3 regions of the Lysinibacillus sp. OL1 genome follow, and region 1 is predicted to be linked to each of the others. Evidence: riboswitches for the same ligand, from Rfam matches in the RefSeq annotation. Region 1 holds a riboswitch; each other region holds the start of a gene.
The links. Region 1 has a riboswitch for thiamine pyrophosphate ahead of thiM (hydroxyethylthiazole kinase). Riboswitches for the same ligand answer to the same signal wherever they lie in the genome.

Region 1 (3,284 bases):
ATTAGAATTGGAGGTGTTTAATTTCTTGTTGTCGTAATTCGACACGTCTAATTTTCCCAGAAGATGTTTTTGGTAGTTCCTCTACAAATTCAATAGCACGTGGATATTTATAAGGAGCAGTCAATGATTTAACATGACTTTGGAGTGTTTGAATAAGCGCTCCATCACCTTTTTCACCATCGCGCAGAACAATAAATGCCTTGACAATATTTCCTCTTACTTTATCAGGGCTCGCTATAACAGCAGCCTCTTTTACAGCTGGATGCTTCATTAAAGCATCCTCTACTTCAAAAGGGCCAATTGTATAGCCTGAGGAAATAATAACATCGTCTCCTCGTCCGTCAAACCAAAAGTAGCCATCTTCATCTTTATAGGCACGATCTCCTGTAATATACCAATCCCCACGAAATTGTAAATTTGTACGTTCAGGATCATTTAAATATTTTTTAAAGAGGGCTGGTGTTTCACGATGAACAGCAATATCACCAACTTCTCCGATTGCAACGGGTTTGCCCAAATCATTAATAATTTCAACAGTGTTGCCAGGAGTAGGTTTTCCCATCGACCCAACTCTTGCGTCCATTCCTACCATTGTGCCTACCAATAATGTATTTTCTGTTTGTCCATAGCCATCTCGCACTTGTAATTTGAATGTTTCCAAGAATACTCTAATGACCTCACTATTTAATGGCTCACCAGCTGATACAGCTTGGCGAATCGCACTTAAATCATATTCATATAAATCTTCAAGCGCTGCCATAAAACGATATTCAGTTGGTGTACAGCATAATACATTGATTTTGAATCGCTCAAGCAATGCTAAATAACAAGCTGCTTCAAATTTACCTTTGTAGACAAATGCAGTAGCACCACTACCTAAAGTAGCTAGAAACGGACTCCATATCCATTTTTGCCATCCTGGTGCTGCAGTCGCCCAAACAATATCATTTTCTTGTACCCCCAACCAATGTGGTGCTGTTGTTCGTAAATGAGCATAGCCCCAACTATGCGTATGCACTGCTGCTTTTGGATTTCCTGTTGTTCCGCTTGTATAGGCTAAAAATGCATGGTCTGTACTTTTTGTTGGGATAGGATTTATGTAGGTTGTAGGTTGATTATTCATTTTTTCAAGTATGTTCTGCCAAGGTTCATGTGCATTCCCTATGACAAATTGCAGTATGTCTTGTAAATTTCCAACTTTATCGAACTGTTCAATATAGGGTTCGAATGCAATAACTGCTTTAGCATTTGCATGATGAATTCGATACTCAATATCCTTTGTTCTTAACATCTCAGAACTTGGAATAATCGTTAAACCCGCTTTCAATGCAGCAATATACACTATATATGCTTCCACTGAACGTGGTACCATCACTAAAATGACATCACCTTTCTTTAAACCTTGCTTAGTGAATACATGTGCTGCTTGATTCGCTTTTTCCAATAAATGTGCATATGTAATACATTGGATGTCTTGGTTTTCCTCATAAATAATTAAAGCATTTTTGGTTGCATCCTGAGCATATTTTTCAATTTCCTCTACTATGTTATACCATTCTGGTGCAACTAAATCTTGTCTTTTCATGGCAATTGCCCCCTTTTGTTATGACACATTATAAGACTCTTTTTTCAGCATTTTCAATGGTTTGTGCTTAATTTCGGTAAAGTCATGACAACTATCATACTCTCCTATATGGCATCGGTCACATTTTATCTATAGGAAAACTTGCTATTGAATACAACTGAAAAGTATGGTACATTTTGGTCAACTAAAAGCAAGATTGCAGGGGGACTCGTAAGAGTTGAGAAGGTAAAACCTGACCCTTTGAACCTGTTAGTTAATACTGACGTAGGGAGCAATAAACATCGTTTTCAGATGAAAGGCTCTTTTCGTGCATTTTTACACAAAAAGAGCCTTTTTTGCATGCTTACGTCCATCCCTAAAGGAGGACTACAATGATTTTTCAAACAATTCGTCAACAGCAACCACTTATCCATTGTATTACCAATTATGTAGTGGCAAATTTTCAAGCAAATGGTTTATTGGCGATAGGTGCTTCACCAGTAATGGCCGATGACTGCCAAGAGGTAGAGGAGATGGTGGCCATTGCTCAAGCATTATTAATTAATATTGGAACACTTAATGATCGCACAAAAAGTGCCATGTTATTAGCAGGCGAAAAAGCCAATAAACTTGGTATTCCTGTTATTTTAGATCCTGTCGGAGTTGGAGCCACAACTTATCGTAAGGAAACCGTAAGATACTTACTGGAAAACATACAATTTGCGGTGATTCGCTGTAATCTCGGCGAGCTAGCAGCAATAGCTGGTGTAAATTGGCAACAAAAAGGTGTCGATAGTGGTCATGGCACTATCGCTATGGAATTAGAAGCCACATCATTGGCTCAACGCTATCAATGCATTGTTATTGTCACAGGAGAACACGATTTTATAACTGATGGCAAGCATAGCCAATGGATTGCTGGTGGTCATCCACAAATGACGGAAGTAACGGGTACAGGTTGTTTACTTAGCGCAATTTGTGGCGCAGCCTATAGTGTAAGCCATAATCCTTACCAACAATTAACAGAAACACTTACTTACTATAAAAAAGCAGGTGTACTGGCATCCGCATTTACTGCAGACATTGGTGATTTTCAAATAGCCTTACTCAATGCTATACATCGCTTATCAAAGGATGGTGCAGCTTCATGCATATTGTAACAACAATCGCTGGCTCAGATAGTGGTGGTGGCGCGGGTATACAGGCTGATTTAAAAACATTTCAGGAATTAGAAGTGTTTGGTACTTCTGTTATTACTGCTCTAACTGCTCAAAATACTTTGGGTGTAACAGGTGTTTGCCCGATTGACGTTTCCTTTATAAAAAAACAATTAGAAGCCTTAGTAGAAGATTTTCCAATCGCTGCGATTAAAACAGGAATGCTTTATTCCTCAGAAATTATCACAGCAATTGCACACAAGATCAGGGAGCTAAACATTCCACTGATTGTTGATCCAGTGATGATTGCAAAAGGTGGGGAAAGCCTATTACAGCCAGAAGCTATCGATGCCTTACGCTCAACTTTATTACCACTTGCTACGGTTGTTACGCCCAATATACCCGAGGCAGAGACACTTACTGGGAGATCTATTCATCATTTTGAAGATATGAAAGAAGTAGCTCAAAGCTTGTTACAGCTAGGTGTACAATGTGTCATCATTAAAGGTGGTCATTTAGCAGATCCACTTTATGCCATTGATTACGTATTTTTAAAAAATGGG
Region 2 (3,284 bases), on a different contig from region 1:
ATTGGGCTAGGGTCATGTAAACACCAATACCCTTTTTTGCACCAAGCCACTCCGCAATCACAGCCCCCATCACACTATATGTAGCCGCAATTTTAATGCCTGAAAAAATAGCAGGATAGGCATAAGGCCATTCCAGCTTCCAAAAGGTTTGTGCCCTTGTAGCACCAACCATGGCAAAATAATGCTTTAATTCTGGAGCTGTTTGTCTAAATCCATCCATCGCTGCAATGACAATCGGGAAAAAGCACACAAGACAGATAATGATAAGCTTCGGTAATAAGCCAAAGCCAAACCAAATAATAAGGAGCGGTGCCAAGACTAGAATAGGAACATTCTGCGACATAATAAGAATTGGATAAAACAGTTCTCGAATAAATGTAAATCGATGCAACACTATTGCCACCGTTAGCCCACAAGCGATGCCAATGGCCAAACCTAGTAGAGCTAATTGTACTGTAGCGAATGCATGTGGTAGAAAGGTTTGATACGACTGGATGGCTTCTGACAAAATACTACTTGGTGTGGGTACTAACCAATGAGGAACTTCAGCAAACCGCACGATTAGTTCCCATATGAACAAGAGGAAGGCGATAAAAATTATCGTCCTTCCCTTCTGTAATGCACGTTTCATTACTGATATTTCTCCGTTAATGTATCCATCGTAATACCTGTTGGCTGATATAAAATTTTCACTTGTGTAATGACATTAATGGCACCAAGTTCAATCATTTTCTCATTCATTTTTTCAATGATTTGGAGCAATGTTGAAAGCTCACCCTCCAGCGTTGTTTCCAATGGATGTACCTCATATTTCACCCCAGAAGCATCGATCACCGCAATTGCTGCATCGACATATGGTATAACATCTTCATATTTCTCTGTCTTCGGAATGATTTGTACACTGATTAATGAATTTGCCATCTTATTTGGCCTCCTTTTTAGGTAAGAAATCATTAGTAAAGGCTTTTTTCGCATCAAATTCGCCCTCTAGTACTTGATTGCTTGACATCCATTTCGCATAATTTTCCCACACAGAAAGCTTTTGCTCTCCCCATTGCTTGGCATCATCCTGATATTTATCAGCCAGCCATTCCTGACTTTTATGCACTAACGCTTTATCTAAATCAGGAGCCGCTTCGATTAAAATATCAGCCGCTTCACTTGGGTTTTTAATTGCGTATTCATAGCCCTTCGATGCAGCTGCCACAAAGGCTTTGACTACATCGGGGTTGTCCTGTATCATTTTTTCATTTGTAGCTAAAACCGGCGTATAATAATCCAATTGATCACTATAGTCTGTAAGATATAGCATATTAATCTTTTCCCCACGCAGCTCAGCCTCAATACCAGTCCATGCATAATAAATCCAAGCAAAATCTATATCTTTTTCCATCATTGTGAAGAAATCTAAATCCCCTGCATTGACGATATCTAGCTTATTAATATCTGCCTTTTCTTTTTGCATGAGTGATTGTAAAACGGCTTGCTCTAATGGCGCGCCCCAACCACCATAGGTTTTACCTTCAAAATCCTTTGGCGATGTAATGCCCTTCGAAGCAATAGAAGCAAAGCCAGATGTATTATGCTGTATAATTGCTGCGATGGAGACCAGCGGCACACCCTGTACTCGTGCCTGTGTTATGCCTTCCTGATAGCTCACGCCAAAATCCGCCTTTCCAGAAGCAACAAGCTGATCTGCGCCCGCCTCGCCAGGCATAATAATATCAACATCTAAGCCCTGTTCCTCAAAATAACCGAGTTTTTTTGCAGCATATAGTCCTGTATGATTTGTATTCGGCGTCCAATCCAGTACCACAGACACCTTTTTCAGCTTGTCAGCAGCCTGCTTGTCATCCTTGTCACTACAGCCTACTAATGTCAATAGTGCTGCCAATAAAATAAAAAACCATTTTTTCATGCGAAAGCCTCCCAGTTTGTAATATGAAAGTGTTCATGCATGAATGTTGTCACCAGAAGAAAGCGTATACAATGTTGGCAAGCTGTTGCTTGAAAACATAAAAAACGCCTAGGATTCCTCCCAGACGTATTGCAATCAATCTTCAAAACTTTGCTTTTTGATTAGATGTTCCCTACGCTGGTACGAGCCAAATCAGGTTCAAAGGGTCAGCGTCTACCGGACACAATCTCAGCTAGCAATTACTAGCCCCCCTACATTCTTTCGCTATGAACTTTTCGATGATTATTATACCCATAGTTTCACTTAAATGACAAGGTGCTATTTTTGAATAGAGCTTAAAGCCCAGCGCTCCTAAGAGGCTGGGCATGCTTTTAGCTTGGTTTCTGTTCTTTTTTGGCTGTTACAACATGAGAAATTGCTCCATCTGTTGCAATATCCACTTTAAATGAACCATTGGAATGTCGATCCGCACGAGACAATGCTTGTACGTCAATCATCTCTTGAACACCTTTTTCAGTTTCAATCACAACCTGCTCCTCGTCTGTTGCTTGAACAACTGCCACAATTCGGTGAGGGTTTGCTTTTAACTCTGTTAATACTTTTAGTCCACGTTTTGCACGACTTGCTACTTCAACTTCAGCAACATTCATTTTCTTCACGGCCCCACGCTGTGTCACAATCACTACATAGTTGGTAACATCAGGCTGTAACACATTGACTCCAACTAAGGCTTCTCCATCTTTTAGTGTGATCCCTTTCACACCGCCTGTTTTCACACCTGTAACTGGTAACTCCTCCATAGGGAAACGAATCGCATAGGCTGTATCCGTTGTGAGCATCAGCTCCACGTCATCTGTTACAAATGATGCATAGATCATCGCATCACCAGCCTTGACGTTCATCGTTTTAATTGGCTTTGAATAACGTGTTACCGCATAGTCTGCGAGTGGTGAGCGCTTAATTTGGCCATCTTTTGTGGCTGTGAAGACATACGTATTTGGCTGGTCAAAGGTTTCGAAGCCATAAACCGCAATAATGGATTCATCTTCCCCTGTTGGCACAATACTTGAAATATGCTGGCCGAGATCCTTCCAGCGTATATCAGGCAGCTCATGAACAGGCTGATAAATATAATTGCCTCGATTTGTGAACAGCAATAGATGGTGCTGTGTATTTAAGTTTGCTTCATACAATAAATAATCTGAATCCTTCATGGCAAAATCTTGCCCGTTTGAAGCGGCATGGGAACGTGTGGATGTACGTTTAATATAACCATCCTTCGTTACTGTTACGACAACCTCTTCACTTGGCACAAGGACATCCAATGTAATTTTAATTTCTTCAATTTCTTGCTCAATCTTCGAGC
Region 3 (3,284 bases), on a different contig from region 1:
TAATAATTTAAAATATGGTTTGGTTCATCATGTAAAGATTGACCTAAGCCATGACCTGTTAAATTCATAATAACAGTTAACCCATTAGCATTTGCCTCGCGTTCAACAGCTTTACCAATTTGATTTAATTTAGATCCAGCCTTTACCTTTGTCATTGCTCGATCAAAGGCACTTTTAGCAACACGGCAAAGCTTTTCTTTGTCCTCATAGCCATCACCCACAACAAATGAAATACCTGTGTCAGCAAAATAGCCATTTAAAGAGCCAGAAACATCAATATTTACGATATCTCCTTCTTGAATAACACGCTTTCCTGGAATACCGTGTGCTACTTCTTCATTGACACTAATACATGTATACCCTGGAAAATCATATTCTCCCTTTGGTCCTGAAATCGCGCCTGCCTCTGCAAACATGCGACCAGCAATTTCATCAAGCTCAAGTGTTGTAACACCTGGTTTTGTTGCAGCTTTCATTGCTTCGCGAATTTCAGCACAAATGCGTCCTATTTTTTTAAAAGCTTCAATCTCTTCTTGCGTTTTTACAATCATGTATAACGTCCCTTTCATCTAATATCTATTCTTTAATATAACATAACTTTTTATGCGTATAACGATAAACGCTTTAAATATTGTATGCTTTCCTACTTTGCAAAGTGCTAAAAGAGTTATTCACGACAAAAAAGTCCCTCCACTCATGTGAAGGGACTAGCATTAAAATTTTCTTTGCATTAATTGTGGAGCGGCTGTGAATAAAAGAACACCAACGACAGCCGTTAAAATGGTTGCTGGTAGCATATATGTACCATTGTAGATGATGGAATAGATCCATGCATTTTGGTCACCCGCATATTCGGCAAAAAATACAGCACCAGCAATTGTATGTGCTGTGTATCGTAAGAAGCCTGCGAAAACGGTACCTATGATTATATAAAGTGCCATTTTTGTTTTGTTCATATGTTTAGCAGCGTCTAATACTGGTCCACGTACAACCGCCGCTAATCCTACAACAGTAAAAGCAACGCCATAATCTAGTAATCCTTGTAGCCAGTGCACAATCGTAGCACCAAACATGGTTTGCATTACACCTACGAGTAATCCAGTTGTTAGCCCAGCTACTAAGCCCCAGCGAAATGCTATTAACATAATTGGTACCATAACAAGACTAACTGAGCCGCCTTGTGCCCATACTTTAAAGGAAACCTGATCCAGTACGAGACCAATCGCTGCAAAAATCGCAATCTCCACAAGCATTAATAGTCTTTTTTTGTCCATACATATTCTCTCCTTTGTTCCGATGTAGGATACAAGAGCAGGAATAGAAAAGCGCTGATATGTCTCTTTCTGACACCTTTTTTCCTTTAAGGACGAAAAAACGATGTCAGGACAGAGCCTCACATCGTACAAGTGTCGGTTTCTATCCACATCCCTACGCAAGCGTTAACTTACAGGTTCGAAGAGTCAAGGCATTACGTGCCCAGTCTCAGCTGACATCATCAGCTCCCCTTGTGGTCGTTACATCTGAATTTATTTGAACACTCTCATTGTACGCAAAGGATTAAAGGATTACAACCTTCCATACATCATTTTTTTGAAACTTTGCTGTTTTTCATGCGTAAATATTTAAAAAGGAGGTACAACTATGGAGAATCAAAAAATTTTAGCTGCCTTTAGTTATCTTAGTATTTTCTTCGCCCCTTTTATCGTTCCATTAATTGTATATTTTGTAACAAAAGACAGTGATGTAAAAAGCCATTCGATTCGTGCACTTGTCTCTCATTTAATACCTTTTGTTTTTGGCATTCTATTCTTTATTGTCTTTGTTTTTTCTACATTTAGTTTAGATCCAACCTCCAATAACAAGACGGTGATGATTATTTGGTTTGCTTCATTCGCCATCTATGCTCTCGTCTCACTAGGTATTGTGATTTGGAATATAATTCAGGCTGTTCGTGTTATCCGTTAATGTTTTATTTTTAAGTGAAACAGGTAGTAGTAATTGTAAAAGGAGCTGTTTTGGGATGAAAGTATCAAACGTTGTAAAAACCGCCGTTAAGTTAGCACCTATTGTTATTCCTATCGTAAAAAAAGTAATGGCTGCAAAAAAGGGCACAACGCCTACAACCACCACTCGAAAAAAATAAAATGAAGGCGTATTCCTTTTAGAGGAAATACGCCTTCGTTTTATTTCACTTCAAAATGGGTTTGACTATGGCCATTCAATGTTTTTTCTACATGTAAAACTGCTGGCATTGCAGATTTCAATTCAGGTACATGCGAAATAACGCCAATCATACGACCCGAATCCTGCAAATCAATTAATGTATCGATTGCTTTATTTAGTGATTCCTCATCGAGCGAGCCAAAGCCCTCATCAATAAACATCGTTTCAATATGAATATTACCTTGGTAGCTTTGAATCACATCTGCCATCCCCAATGCAAGGCTCAACGAAGCATTAAATTTTTCGCCACCTGATAAAGTTTTGACATCTCGTAATTGATCTGTATAAGCATCATAAACATCAAGACCAAGGCCACTTTGCTTCGCATGCTTTTCTAATCTATCTGAACGTCTAAGCTCAAATTGACCGTTTGATAAATGATACAGACGTATATTGGCAGCTTCTGTAATTTGATCTAAGTAGTTAATTTGTATATAACGCTCAAAGGATAGCTTTTTCGAGTTTTGTCCATTTAATAATCCATAGAGCTCCTTTACTCGCCCTGCTTCTTGTTCAAGTAAATGAAGCTCTTTCGCTATTTCTTCCACCTTTTCACTAAAGCCTTGGCATGCTTGTATAAAGCCATTGATCTGTTGTAAACGTTTAAATGCTTCCTCATAGGAAACTCGATGCTGTTCTACTCTTGCTTCCATCGCCTCTAAATCTTGCTTCTCTTTTCCTTGAAGGTATGTAGCCCCTTCGGTAATCTGAATTTGCAACGTGTGTACTTGTAAAGCATAGTCGCTACATGCTTTTCGAAGTGCATCCAATTGTATGGCACTCCGTTTAGCAGTTGCATAAGCCTCATAGCTTTCGAAACCTATTTCTTGCATATCTGCTGAAAATTGCTGAAGCTTTTCATTCATTTTAAGCTGTAATTCCTCAAAGGACTGTTTGGCAATTTCTACTGTTAGTGTTGCATTGCTAGCTGCTTCCTTTGCTACATGCAAATTTTCTTGACTCACTTGCCAACTTTTTTGAAGCCCTTCTTTCTGTTTACTAACTTCATTAAGTTGTTGCTTTAATTGCTGTAAAGTTGGTAAATTAGGGGGCATCTGCTT

Region 2: another riboswitch for thiamine pyrophosphate. It lies ahead of EW028_RS05220 (ABC transporter substrate-binding protein); the one in region 1 lies ahead of thiM (hydroxyethylthiazole kinase).
Region 3: another riboswitch for thiamine pyrophosphate. It lies ahead of thiT (energy-coupled thiamine transporter ThiT); the one in region 1 lies ahead of thiM (hydroxyethylthiazole kinase).

The regions. Positions count from the first base shown of each region.
Region 1 is NZ_SJDS01000007.1:141,921-145,204, reverse strand. It holds gene mbcS (acyl-CoA synthetase MbcS) at 2-1,585, opposite strand; TPP riboswitch at 1,776-1,873, shown strand; gene thiM (hydroxyethylthiazole kinase) at 1,957-2,724, shown strand; gene thiD (bifunctional hydroxymethylpyrimidine kinase/phosphomethylpyrimidine kinase) at 2,712-3,284, shown strand, end outside.
Region 2 is NZ_SJDS01000002.1:169,672-172,955, reverse strand. It holds gene EW028_RS05230 (ABC transporter permease) at 1-631, opposite strand, end outside; gene EW028_RS05225 (thiamine-binding protein) at 631-921, opposite strand; gene EW028_RS05220 (ABC transporter substrate-binding protein) at 923-1,918, opposite strand; TPP riboswitch at 2,071-2,181, opposite strand; gene parC (DNA topoisomerase IV subunit A) at 2,290-3,284, opposite strand, start outside.
Region 3 is NZ_SJDS01000012.1:48,755-52,038, forward strand. It holds gene map (type I methionyl aminopeptidase) at 1-551, opposite strand, end outside; gene thiT (energy-coupled thiamine transporter ThiT) at 714-1,274, opposite strand; TPP riboswitch at 1,409-1,516, opposite strand; gene EW028_RS19125 (magnetosome magnetite crystal formation protein family) at 1,642-1,965, shown strand; gene EW028_RS25920 (hypothetical protein) at 2,021-2,143, shown strand; gene EW028_RS19130 (AAA family ATPase) at 2,184-3,284, opposite strand, start outside.